2 linked regions of the Haloglycomyces albus DSM 45210 genome follow. The protein of the gene in region 1 interacts with the protein of each later gene in a pairwise test. Links are inferred from orthologs where the notes say so. Each region holds a gene or a part of one and is shown in the gene's direction. Other genes may lie near its edges.

What was found. The genes of interacting proteins can lie anywhere in the genome.
Region 2: the proteins of def (region 1) and HALAL_RS0108150 interact in binary tests that used the Escherichia coli proteins (3 or more experiments, as listed by UniProt). The link is inferred for Haloglycomyces albus DSM 45210 from one-to-one orthologs.

Annotation. Positions count from the first base shown.
Region 1 is NZ_AZUQ01000001.1:426,943-434,789, reverse strand. The notes cover bases 2,104-4,903. They hold def (peptide deformylase), read left to right. Parts: upstream 2,104-3,142; coding sequence 3,143-3,664; downstream 3,665-4,903. Other genes in these bases: obgE (GTPase ObgE), read left to right, coding at 4,398-4,903; HALAL_RS0102175 (dsRBD fold-containing protein), read right to left, coding at 3,754-4,017; HALAL_RS17255 (QcrA and Rieske domain-containing protein), read left to right, coding at 2,592-3,035; HALAL_RS0102190 (S8 family peptidase), read left to right, coding at 2,104-2,439. Outside these bases: HALAL_RS0102200 (lysoplasmalogenase family protein), read left to right, coding at 1-64; phosphate signaling complex protein PhoU, read right to left, coding at 3-626; more of HALAL_RS0102190, read left to right, coding at 1,249-2,103; more of obgE, read left to right, coding at 4,904-5,864; HALAL_RS0102160 (MFS transporter), read left to right, coding at 6,067-7,656; HALAL_RS0102155 (TetR/AcrR family transcriptional regulator), read left to right, coding at 7,688-7,847. UniProt on the Escherichia coli protein: Removes the formyl group from the N-terminal Met of newly synthesized proteins. Requires at least a dipeptide for an efficient rate of reaction. N-terminal L-methionine is a prerequisite for activity but the enzyme has broad specificity at other positions.
Region 2 is NZ_AZUQ01000001.1:1,728,885-1,734,508, forward strand. The notes cover bases 1-2,916. They hold HALAL_RS0108150 (aspartate-semialdehyde dehydrogenase), read left to right. Parts: upstream 1-885; coding sequence 886-1,947; downstream 1,948-2,916. Other genes in these bases: HALAL_RS0108145 (aspartate kinase), read left to right, coding at 1-875; cysS (cysteine--tRNA ligase), read left to right, coding at 2,038-2,916. Also shown: more of cysS, read left to right, coding at 2,917-3,450; 23S rRNA (guanosine(2251)-2'-O)-methyltransferase RlmB, read left to right, coding at 3,469-4,470; HALAL_RS18575 (hypothetical protein), read right to left, coding at 4,808-4,954; HALAL_RS17550 (Hsp70 family protein), read left to right, coding at 4,953-5,624.

The DNA of each region.
Region 1 (7,847 bases):
TTTCAGGAACGATCCAGGCGAACCTCACCGGTCACCAGATACACGACTTGGTGCGCCACTTTAACGGAATGATCCCCGTACCTTTCGAAGAACCGGGCGAGCAGGGCGGCGTCGACGGCGGCCTGTGCTCCGTAGTTCCAGTCGGCGAAGGCGTCGTGGACGGCCTCCTGCGCCGCGTCCAGTTCGTCGTCGTCCAGCGACAGCTGCGAGGCTTTGACGACGTCCCGTGAAGTGAGTATCTCGGTGGTCTTGTCGCCGATGCGGGCGGCGGCCCGTGCCATGGTCTCGAAGTGGGGGTGGAGGAATTCGGGGACGGCGGGAAACGGAGCACGTTCGATGACGGTGGTGGCGATGTGTTTGGCATAGTCTGCGGCCCGTTCGAGGTCGCTCGTAATGCGGGCGGACCCCAGCACGAAGCGTAGGTCGTGGGCCAGGGGTTGATATCGGGTCATGAGTTCCACGACCCGGTCTTCAACTTCGTATTGGATGCGATTGATGGTGTCATCACCCTGAACGGCCTGTTGCGCCAGTTCGACGTCACCGGTCAACAGTGCGCCCCCGGCTCGCTCCATCGCGCTCCCGGTTCGTTGGGACATATCGACCAGCAGTTCATTCAAGTCGTCCAAATGTTGATGGAAGATGTTTCCCACTGCTCAGCCCGCTTCCGATCGTCGACATTGCTGTGACGTAGGTGTGGTCGCCACAGCGATTCTTATCTGTAAGCCTACTTGGCGGGAAACCAAGGATGGTTAGGCTGGGCGATCTGATCGGGGATCGGGAGTAGGCACCGTCGTAGCGCGATCTGTTTTTAGAATTTTTTCGACCCCTCTGTAGTTCGGACACTCTGAAAGCGTCCTACCAATCGACCTGAGTATTTTCCATGGCGACGAGAGTCATACGTACGACATTTTCAGAACGAGTCTCACTGTCCCTTCTGAGCACTGGCGTAGGCTGTGTGAACGCCGAGTAACCGACGCCCGGATCTTTTCTTCAGTTCCTTAAATACTCACTCCGAGGGTTCGTGGTGACTTCGGCAATACCTTTGTTGTGCCACTGTGGTCTATATATAGACAAATTCGGTCTTGTATTTGTGCGGATCTAGCTTTAGCGTGAGCGGAAGCATTTAATAAAAGATGAATATTTCTTTTATTAAAGAGAATTGGTTTGTGAACCCGGGCTGACCGACTTGCCCGATTCAGCGAGCCAAGACTCACCGATGCTGACCTGAAAACTGAAGGGAGAGTTCGGATGGAATCCATTCGAATGAAATCCAGTGGGCGGAACCGCTTCCGACCGTTCGCCACGCTGGGAGCCATGACGGGTGCGATGGCGATCGCCGTGTTCGCCGGCGCCTCGCCTGCGAATGCCGAGGGGACCGTTCGCGGAGCCGACGAGGCCAACACGATCAACGACAGCTACATCGTTGTTCTCAATGACACGCCTCAGGTGGACCGGGCCGCGCACGGCTTGGCTCAGAAGTACGGCGCCGAAGTCGAGCGGACCTGGGACTCCGCATTGGACGGCTTTGAGGCCACCATGACGGAGAAAGAGGCCAAGCGTCTCGCGGGCCACCCACGCGTCGACTACGTCGAGCAGAACGCCACCGTCCAGCTGCAGGCGCAGTCGGACCCGACCTGGGGTCTCGACCGTAGTGACCAGCGTGAACTGCCGCTCGACGGCGTCTACGACTACCCGGCGACCGGCTCCGGCGTCACCGCCTACGTCATCGACACCGGCATTCGGATCTCGCACAACGAGTTCGAAGGTCGCGCCACCTGGGGCACCAACACCGTCGGTGGCCCCGACAAGGACTGCAACGGACACGGCACCCACGTCGCCGGCACCGTCGGGGGAGCCGAATACGGTATTGCGAAGAACGTCGATCTGGTCGCGGTTAAGGTCTTGCGCTGCAACGGCGGTGGATCGTGGGCCTCGGTCATCGACGGGATCAACTGGGTCACCGACAATGCCGTCAAGCCCGCCGTGGCCAACATGAGCCTGGGCGGAGGCTACAGCGACTCGGTCAACGACGCGGTCGCCAACTCGATCGACAGCGGAGTCACCTACGCGCTCGCTGCCGGTAACGAGGACGCCGACGCCTGCACCAAATCTCCGGCCAGCACGCCGGACGCTCTCACCGTCGGCGCGACCGACGACACCGACACTCGGGCCTCCTTCTCCAACTGGGGAGACTGCGTTGACCTCTTCGCTCCCGGCGTCGACATCACCTCCGCTTGGCACAAGGGAGATGACGACACCAATACCATCAGCGGAACGTCGATGGCTTCACCACACGTAGCCGGCGGTGCCGCGCTTTACTTGGAGGGCAACCCGAGCGCCTCGCCGTCTCAGGTTAATGACCACATTACCGGAAACGCCACCAGCGGTGTCGTCTCCGACCCGAAGGGAAGCCCGAACCTGCTTCTCTACGTGGGCTAGACGTCATTAGCCGCTACGGTTTATGCGGTTGAATCATCCGGGGAGGATCGGCCTACTGGGGCCGGTCCTCCTTTTTCGACCTCCCCAAAAAACATAGACGAATAACAATCGCATGTATGCCTTTGGGGCTCGCAGTATGGTATTTCTTTAACATGCACAACGATAAACGTCGAGAGACGGCGCGTGCCGTCCTTTCTTCGCGCCGGTCGCTCCTCTGCGGTGCGGTGGGGATCGGGACCGCAGGCGTCTTGGCCGCATGCGGAACGACCCAAGATGACAACCCCACCGAACAGCAAGAGCCGGATCCAAACGAACCGCTGGCACGGACATCCGACGTCCCGACGGGTGGCGGGATCGTGGTCGGAACCGTCGTTCTGGTGCAACCGACGGAAGGCGATATCGCCGCTTATGACGCTCGATGCACCCATCAGGGCACCATCGTTCAAGCGCCGGACGATGATGGAGTCATAGTCTGCCCCAACCACCTGTCCGAGTACGATATTTCCGGCCAAGTGACCCAGGGACCCGCCGAGGAGGATCTCGCTCCCTTCGCGATCCGAATCGACGGAGAGGACATCTATCCGGCGGACGACTGAACCCGTTCAGGGTGCTTCCGACCGGGTAGGCGGGTTGACGCCCTCGGGTGAGTTAATATTGCACAGAGTTTGCAACAAGCTCGTGTCTTTTCACCCAAGGAGTCAACTTGTCCGGCAACGTACGCCCCATCGTGCACTACGGCGACCCCGTCCTGCATCAGCGCTGCACTGAGGTAACCGAATTCGACCAAGAGCTCGCTGAGCTCGTTGACGACATGTTCGCCAGCATGTACGAAGCCGACGGTGTCGGACTGGCAGCGAACCAAATCGGAGTGAACGCCCGAGTCTTTGTGATCGACTGCCCTGACGATGAGGGAAAACACACGGTGGCGCATATTGTGAATCCGGAACTCCAGGCGGTGGAAGGCGAGCGCAAACTGGTTCTGGAAAACGAGGGCTGCCTGTCCGTTCCAGGGGAATACACCGAGGTCGCCCGAGCCGACCATGCGGTGGTGACGGGGAAGGACAAAAACGGCAAAGACATCACTCTGGAAGGAACCGGTTTCCTAGCACGGTGTCTCCAACACGAAACCGATCACTTGAACGGGACGGTGTACGTGGACAAACTACCTAAAAAGGTACGTAAGCGTCTCCTGAAAAACGCCGGACTCAGCGAAAGCAACGCCTAGAGCCGGCACCTGACCACTCGTCCGAAGAGTGTCGCTGTCGCCGGGCGGCGGCAACGACACATTCGGCGCCGACTGTCGTATCAAACCGCTTAGCGTTCGGGGTCTCCCCGTCTGACGTTAAACTCGACGTCCTTTGACGCGTCACTCAGCAGAACACGACTCAACTCCGCCAGCGCCCGAGCGCTCGCCAACTCTTCCCCGATCTGCGCCATGGGGCGATCCGTGGGGTTGCGCCTAGCGCGGCCTACGCAGCTATGCGTGCTGCCGTCACGGCGCGTCAATCGAGCGGTGGCAACGCAGTAGTCTTGGTCCTCTTCCAAGTCGACCTGGATGTCCCAATGTGTGGTGAGCATCGCCGGGCTCATTGTATTTCACCCCCTTTTCGAGTAATACTCATTATCCCGCATAAAGGGCGCCCACGGCAGCGGTACAAGACAGTCGACCGTGGAAACTCGGGAACCACCCGGCTCCGCCGGAATTCGACAATGATCACTCGAACAAACGAAAAAGGCTGGAATCTCGCTTGAGATTCCAGCCTTTCACTGTGAATTGTGCGCCGTCAGGGACTCGAACCCCGAACCCATTGATTAAGAGTCAATTGCTCTGCCACTTGAGCTAACGGCGCTTACACGGTTATCTCCCGTTCCCGGTGAATTTCCCGCAACGAGATAAAACTTTAGCACGAGTCGCGGCGACCGATTGCGAGGGGGGTCCAAGCGGTTAAGCTTGAGCCGTGGCTAATTTTATCGACCGGGTGAAACTCGAGGTCAGTGCCGGTTCAGGCGGTAATGGTTGCGTCTCAATCCACCGAGAGAAGTTCCGACCGTTGGGCGGACCCGACGGTGGGGACGGCGGACACGGCGGCGATGTGATCTTTTACGTCGACCCGAACGCGCACACCCTCCTCGACTTGCACTTTAAAAAACAACTGAAAGCCGGCAACGGTTCCCATGGACGTGGCGACAATCGCGACGGCGCTCGCGGTGAAACTCTGCGCGTCCCTGTGCCCAACGGCACGGTCCTCTTCGCGGACGGGGAAGAAATTGCTGATTTGACTGGAAATGGAACGGAAGTGACCATCGCCCGAGGCGGGCGTGGTGGTCGGGGGAATGCTTCCCTGATCAGCCGCCGACGGCGTGCCCCCGGTTTCGCCGAATTGGGTGAGCCGGGACCGAGCTTTAGCGTGGTGCTGGAGCTGAAGAGCGTTGCCGATGTTGGTCTGATCGGGTATCCCTCAGCCGGAAAGTCGTCGTTGATTGCCAATATGTCTGCGGCCCGGCCCAAGATCGCGGACTATCCATTCACCACCCTGACTCCGAACTTGGGCGTTGTCGCCGCCGGTGATACGACGTACACCGTCGCCGACGTGCCGGGTCTCATCCCGGGGGCAGCCGGTGGTAAAGGGCTGGGATTGGAGTTCCTGCGCCATATCGAACGGTGTGCGGTTCTGGCTCACGTCGTCGACACCGCCAATTTGGAGAGCGATCGAAATCCGATTGACGACATCGCCGTCATTGAATCCGAACTTGAAGAATACGGCGGTCTGCACGATAAGCCTCGCATTATTGTCTTGAATAAGATCGACGTTCCCGACGGCCAGGATTTGGCGGAGATGGTGCGGCCCCGATTGGAAGAACACGGGTGGCCCATCTATGAAGTCAGCGCGGTGACGCGAACGGGTCTTCGCCAGCTGTCCTTTGCCTTCGCCGAAGCCGTGGAGACCTACCGGGCGAAGCAGCCCGAACCGGAGGCACCCCGAGTCGTCATCAAACCGAAGGGTGTCGAAAGCGATGCCTTCCAGGTTTACAGCCGCACGCCGGCGTTTGAGGGGGATGTCGAGTTTGAGGTTGTGGGTAAGAAACCGGAACGTTGGATTCAGACGACGAACTTCCAGAACGAGGAAGCCATTGGTTATCTGGGCGACCGCTTGGCCAATCTCGGTGTCGAGGACGAATTGGTGAAGGCCGGAGCGGTGCCGGGTTCGATCGTCAAAATCGGAGAACACGAATTTGAGTGGGAGCCCACCGATCCCGAACTATTGGCGACCGTCAGCCCGCGCGGAAAGGACATCAGGTTCGAACGGACCGACAGGAAGTCTGCTGAAGAGCGTCGCGCCGAGCACGACGCACGTCGTGCCGAACGGTTGGAACGAGTTCGTGCCGAGAAAGAGGCACGTGGCAAATCACGACGCAACCGATAAGGTGCGATACAGATGACATGGGTCCCGCTTGGAGCTTCCAGCGGGGCCCTTTCTGTATCCAGGGCACCTGAGAACGGACTGCGTTCGATTTCGTATTGTTCTGTGCCCCAAGCAAACATCGCTGATTATGAGGAAGTTGAACGTCCGTGACGTTAGTTACTATACGATACGGTTTCGTATTGGAAGTGGTATTGTGAAAAACATGTCAACACGCGAATCAACGTCGGAAACCGTATCGGACGCCTCCGACATCGAAGCAGACAAAGGACACCCCTATCGGTGGTGGATTCTGGCTGTACTCGTTCTCAGCCTCATCATCGTGGTTTTGGACAACACCGTTCTGAACGTGGCCATGAAGACTCTGGCCGATCCCAATGACGGGATCGGAGCCTCCCAGAGCGAATTGGCGTGGATGATCAACTCCTATACGCTCGTTTTTGCCGGTCTTCTATTCGCCTTTGGGATTATCGGTGACAAGTTCGGGCGAAAGAGACTATTGCTTATCGGCTTGCTTGTGTTCGGTATCGCTTCCCTGCTATCGGCCTATGCCCTTAACCCAACACAGTTGATCTGGTATCGCGCGCTTCAAGGTGTCGGGGCGGCGGCCATGATGCCGTCGACGCTTTCTCTGCTGCGCTCGGTGTTTTCGAACAAGGAATTCCCCAAGGCTCTCGGGATTTGGACTGCGGCCGTAGGGGCCGGTGGCGCACTCGGGCCCATGTTGGCCGGGGTCCTGCTGGAGCGGTTCTGGTGGGGATCGATCTTCCTCATTAACGTACCCATTGTGATCGTGGCCATGGCTCTCATCGTGATCATGGCTCCCGAATCGAAGGGCCCCAAGCTGCGCACCGACGTGGTCGGAATGATTCTGACCATCGTTGGTCTCGTCGCCTTGACCTACGGGATCATTGAGGCCGGGGACTCCGGTCAGTGGGGCACGCTCAGCGTTTGGGGACCGTTGCTCATTGGAATCGTCGTACTCACCGGATTCGTACTGTGGGAAAAGCGAATCCCGTATGCGTCTTTGGACATGAACCTGTTCAAGAACGCGCGATTCGCCGCTTCGTCGGGAATCATCGCCCTCATCTTCTTCGCGTCGATGGCGGTTATCTTCTTCATGACGTTCTACATTCAGATCGTCAAGGGGTTCAGTCCCTTCCAAGCGGGGATGTTGTTCCTTCCCTTCGCGGCTTCGATGATGATCTTTTCGCCCCTGTCCAACAACATGGTGGAGCGTTTCGGACCAAAGGCGGTCGGACTCGCGGGGTCGGGACTGGTGATGACCTCGTTGGGCATTGCTACGCAACTGGAGACGGACACTCCCACCTGGGTCATGGTCCTTTTGTTCGCCATTCAGGGCACGGGAATGTCCAACCTCATGCCACCGGCGATGAACACCTTGATGTCGTCGGTCCCAAAGGAGAAGGCCGGTGTGGCTTCATCACTCGCCAACACCTTGCGCCAAGTCGGCGGGTCCCTCGGCGTGGCGGTACTCGGAACGGTAATGGCGCAGAACTACCGCAGCCAGGTCACCGTTGATGCTCCGCAGCTGCCCGCTGAAGCACAGGATTCGATCGCTTCCACCTATGGTGCGGTCGAAGAAGGGGCGGTGCCTCCGGAACAGACCGGATCAGTCATGTCGGCGGCCAACGAATCGTTCGTTCAAGCCATGCACCTGACGGCATGGTGTGCGGTCGGTGTCGGAGTTTTGGCGGCAATCGTGGTCGCTCTGTTCTTCCCGACCAAAGGGCAGGTCATGAAGCAAGCCTCGGATGCAGAACAGAAGGCGTAACCGAACGCCGGGTCAATGAGAAGATGGTGCCATGGATGGAGTTCAAAGAGAAGGCCAGTCGTGTGACGATACCTGTGCACAGCAGGGGAGACCACGTAGTAGCGAAGCCAGTAGGTCAATACTGTTGGCTGCTTTGGACCTCCTAGTGGAACGCGGAAGCGTCGGGTCGATCAGCATTGAAGCGATCGCGG
Region 2 (5,624 bases), 1.3 Mb from region 1 along the record:
CCATCGTGGCGGGCTTCCAAGGCGTCAGCCCCGACACGAAGGCGATCACCTCGCTCGGTCGCGGCGGATCCGACGTCACTGCGGTGGCGCTCGCGTCCGCGATGGAAGCCGACGTCTGCGAGATCTACTCCGACGTCGACGGCGTGTACACGGCGGACCCGCGCATCGTCCCCGATGCCAAGAAGCTCGATACCGTCACCTTCGAAGAAATGCTCGAACTAGCGGCCTCCGGAGCAAAAATCCTATATCTCCGCAGCGTCGAATATGCCCGCCGCTATGGCATACCGCTGCACGTGCGTTCGTCTTACTCAACCAAACCCGGAACCATTGTTGCGGGACACATGGAGGATCTACCAGTGGAACAAGCTCTCATCAGCGGAGTCGCACACGATCGTTCGGAAGCCAAGGTGACCGTCACGAACGTACCGGACAAACCGGGCGCGGCGGCCTCGATCTTCCAGATCATCGCCGATGGGGAAATCGACATCGACATGATCGTGCAGAACGTCTCCACCACCGGAAACGGTCACACCGACATCTCGTTCACCCTACCGAAGGCCGACGGCCGCAAAGCCATCGAACAGCTGCGCAAGCGTCAAGACGAACTGGGCTACGGCAAAGTCATCTACGATGAGAACGTCGGCAAACTGTCACTGGTCGGAGCCGGTATGCGCTCGCACCCCGGTGTGACGGCCACCTTCTGTAAGGCCCTGTCCGACGCGGGCGTCAACATCGAAATCATCTCCACCTCGGAGATCCGGATTTCCGTCGTCTGCCGTGACACCGACCTGAACGAAGCCGTCGCCGCCGTCCACGAGGCCTTTGACCTCGGTGGCGATGAGGAAGCCGTCGTCTACGCCGGAACCGGCCGATAGGAGTAACACCATGTCGAAGAAGCTTAATCTGGCCATTGTCGGTGCCACCGGTGTCGTCGGCTCCATGATGCGTGACCTCATCGCCGAAGAGCGCGACAACTGGGGTGAGATCCGACTGATCGCCTCGGCCCGCTCGGCGGGTAAACAATTGAACGTCGGCGACGAGACCATCGAGGTCCAGGCGATCAGCCCGGAGGCCTTCGAAGGAATCGACATTGCCCACTTCGACCTACCCGACGAGGTCAGTGCCGAATGGGTACCGGTCGCCGCCGAAAAGGGCGCGATCGTCATCGACAAGAGCGCGTACTTCCGCATGGTCGACGACGTGCCGCTCGTGGCTCCTGAAGCCAACCCGGAGGCCGTACGCGAACGTCCGCGCAACATCATCGCCAACGCCAACTGCACGACCTTGACCCTCGTGCCCGCCATCGCCGCTCTGCACCGGGAATACGGCCTCGAGTCCATGTCGGTCTCGTCGTACCAAGCGGCCAGCGGTTCGGGTAAGGCCGGACTGGAGGCGCTGTACGACCAGGTCAACGCGACCACCCCCGCCAACGGGATCGGTACGCGGCCCGACGACGTCCGTGCTCAGCTGGGCGAGGAATACAACGAGCCCTTCGGTGCGCCTCTGGCCTGGAACGTGGTTCCCAAGGTCGGTGGCTGGAAAGACGGTGGCTGGACGTCGGAGGAGCTGAAGGTCCGCAACGAATCCCGCAAGATTCTGAGCCTGCCGAACTTGAAGGTCGCGTCCACTTGTGTCCGCGTGCCCGTGGCGGTGGGTCACGCCCAAGCGGTCCACGCCACCTTCGGCCAGGACGTCAGCGCCGACGACGCGCGTGCTCTTCTGGAAAAGGCTCCGGGCGTCACCGTGGTGGACGACCCGTCGACCTCGCAGTTCCCCACGTCGATCGACGTGGCCGGCAAGCGGGGCATCGTGGTCGGCCGTATTCGTCAGTCGCTGGACTTCCCCAACTCGCTGGAGTTCTTCGTCATCGGCGACAACCTGCTCAAGGGCGCGGCGCTCAATTCCATCGAGATCGCCGACCTGGTTCGTAAGGAACTGACCGAGTAGTCGAGACGAACCCATCTCAATGTTGCCAGGCTCAGAATTCTTGGGCCTGGCAACAATTGTTTGAACTTCCGGGGCCGTTAAACTGAAAGGGTGAGCTTGCGACTATATGACACCGGGACCCGATCTGTACGCGACTTCCAACCTCGCCTCGAGGGGAGAGTGGGGATCTACCTCTGTGGGCTCACCGTCCAAGGACCCCCGCACATCGGCCACCTGCGCTCAGGCGTCTCCTACGACGTTCTGATCAACTGGCTGCGTCATCTCGGGTACGACGTCACATACGTGCGCAACATTACCGACATCGACGACAAGATCCTGACGCGCGAAACCGAACAGGGTCGCCACTGGTGGGCCATCGCCTATGAAAACGAGCGTGCTCTGAACCGCGACTACGCCGCACTCGGCGTGCGAGCACCGACGTACGAACCGCGCGCGACCGGTCACATGACCGAAATGATCTCGCTGATCTCCGAACTTCTCGAAAAAGGACACGCCTACGTCACGTGGAACGGCGACGTGTACTTCTCCGTGGCGTCGTGGAACGAGTACGGCGCGCTGTCCCATCGTCGCCCCGAGGACGTGCAGTCCTCACCCGACACCGGTGACAAGCAGGATCCACGCGACTTCGCTCTCTGGAAGGGCTACAAGGAAGGCGAACCGGCCGACGCATGCTGGAACTCGCCGTGGGGCTACGGACGCCCCGGCTGGCACATCGAATGCTCGGCCATGTCACGCCGCTACCTCGGCGACGGATTCGACATCCACGGTGGTGGAGTCGACATCATGTTCCCGCACCACGAAAACGAAATGGCGCAAAGCCACGCGGCCGGTCTACCGTTCACCGCCTTCTGGGTTCATAACGGAATGCTCAATCTCTCCGGCAGCAAGATGAGTAAGTCCGTCGGCAATACGTTGTCGGTGACCGCATTGGCCGAAAAGGGCTTCCGCCCGGTCGATATTCGCTACTACCTGGTCAGCGCGCATTACCGCAGTCCGCTCGAGTATCACGACGAAAGCCTCAAAGAGGCCGCGGCCGCCTATGACCGCATCGCCAACTACGTGCGGCGCGCCGCCGAAGCGCTCGGTGAGGACAAAACCGACCCCGAGCAGGCCACCACCCCGATCCTCTGCGCCGACTTCGTCAACGCCATGGACGACGACCTCAACACCCCCATGGCCCTGGCCGCCGTCCACGATCAGATTCGCGAAGGGAATGCCGCCCTGGACGCGAAGAACCTGGAAGCAGCCGAGAGCGTGGCGGTCGGCGTCCGGTTCATGCTAAAGTTGCTCGGCCTCGACCCCCTAGATCCGCATTGGAACGAACCCGCAGACGCGAAGGGATCGGGGGCGCTGGACGCTCTGGTTTCCATTGCTCTACAGCAACGCAGCGACGCCCGGAAACGCAAAGACTTCGCTGCGGCCGACGCGATCCGCGACCAACTGTCGGAAGCCGGAATCCTCGTCAAAGACACGCCCCAGGGGCCAACCTGGACCACACAGTAATTCGAAGGGACATCGACCGTGGCTAATTCGAAACCACGCCGAAGCGGCCAAGCCAATAAGGGCAAGTCCGGTTTCGGAAGAGGCACCGGAGGCCAGAAAAAGGGCCTTCAGGGGAAAGGTCGTACGCTCAAAGCCGATCAGCGGCCTTGGCACAAGAAATACTCCGGTGAGGACAAGCCGCAGCGCACGCAATGGAAACAGAGCAAAGAACGCGCTAAGGCCGCCTCCCAAGGACGCACGAGCCGAATCGGGCAGGCCAAGACGCGCGACCACCGCGACGAGGGCCCGGAGCTTCTGCTGGGCCGTAACCCCGTGGTGGAGGCGCTGCGCTCCAAAGTTCCGGCTCGGGTGCTGTACGTGGCCTTCGGTACGCACCTGGACGAACGCATTGCCGAAGCCGTGCGGATCGCCCAGAACCGCGACGTGGCCGTCAAGGAACTGGCCCGCCGCGATCTCGACCGCAAAGCCCAGAACTCGATGCACCAAGGCGTGGCTCTCGAAGTCGAACCGTACGAATACGCCGACCTCGTCAAACTGCTCCACGACGCCAAATCGGGACCGCGTGCCCCACTGCTGGTCGCGCTCGACGGAGTCACCGATCCGCGCAACCTCGGGGCGATCATCCGGTCCACCGCCGCCTTCGGCGGCGACGGGCTCCTCATCCCGTCCCGGCGAGCCGCCTCGGTCACCGCCGTAGCCTGGCGTACCAGCGCCGGAGCCGCCGCCCGGCTTCCGGTCGCCAAAATCGTCAACCTGACCAACACCATCAAGGACCTCCAATCGGAGGGCTACATGGCCGTCGCCCTCGACTCCGCGGGCGACGAGGACGTCTTCAATCTCACCGCCGCCGATGAGCCCTTGGTGCTCGTCGTCGGCGACGAAGGCAAAGGCGTATCGCGCCTCGTAGCGCAGACCTGCGACTTCCGGGCCACCATTCCCATCGCTTCAGAGATCGAGTCACTGAACGCCTCAGTGGCAGCGTCCGTAGCACTCGCCGAAACCACACGGCAGCGAAGCTGACCGCTCAGCCGCTCCACAGCACGTTGTCTAGCGGTGTTCTCAGAACCCCGCGTGCGTGAGCACGCGTGGAACCTGAGAACTCCACTATTCAACGCACTGTGAACCGCCTGAGCTCCTAGCCAGCTCTACCGCCGCTGCACTTGCGCCTGTGGCGCTTCGTTCGCGGCTCGCCGGTTGGCTCGTCCCTGGGGATAGTGGGGTGGTTGAGCTCTATTGGAAGCGCGAGCAGCTCTATGGCGGCTTTGTACTGAAGCACTTGCGGTCGGCCGGCCAGTCGGTAGTTTGTGGATATCCCCCGGTCGGTCTTGAGCGCGTCAACCGATCCGTATCGCCTGGTTTAGACCGGTGTGGTGTAGGTCCAGGTGTGCTTGGCGGCTTCGATTTGCGCCTCGTCGTTGTGTGTGAAGATCTCGTTGACAGCGACGTCAAACCGAGTGGCACTCGTTGCGGTGCTCTGGACGGGATGTCCTAACCTGATACTCATGTCTCCCGGTTACCTTCTCAGCGTTGATCTCGGTACGTCGCACACCGTTGCCGTTATCCAGTGGCCTGACGGGCGTACGCGTCCGTTGTTGTTTGACGGCTCGCCCATCATGCCGTCGTCGATCTTTCTCGACCAGGCGGGCACGCTGCATACCGGGCGGGACGCCGAAGCGATGGCGGCGGCCGAGCCGGAACGATACGAACCCAACCCCAAACAACGCATCAACGACGGGTTCATCCTGCTGGCAGAGCGTGATATTTCGGTCGCGCAGGCGTTTGCCGGGATTTTGCGGCGGGTTGCCTCAGCGGCGGTCGAGTCGGTCGGGTCTCTGCCGGCGACGGTGTTGACCTGCCCGGCCGAATGGGGCGAGCGGCGGCGCGCGGTGTTGCAGGACGCGGCCGCGGCGGCGGGGTATCCGCCCGTGCAGATCGTGCCCGAACCGGTCGGGGCGGCCTATTATTACGCCGATCGCCTCGACCATCCCGTCGAGGCCGGGCAGGCGTTGGCGGTGTTCGACTTCGGCGGCGGCACCCTCGACATCGCCGTGGTCGCCCCCGACGGTACGGGTGGCTTCCGCGTCGTCTCCGAGGGTGGGTTGGCCGATCTCGGTGGCTTGGATGTGGACGCGGCGTTGGTGGAGCATTTGGGGGCCACCGTCGCCGACAGTCAC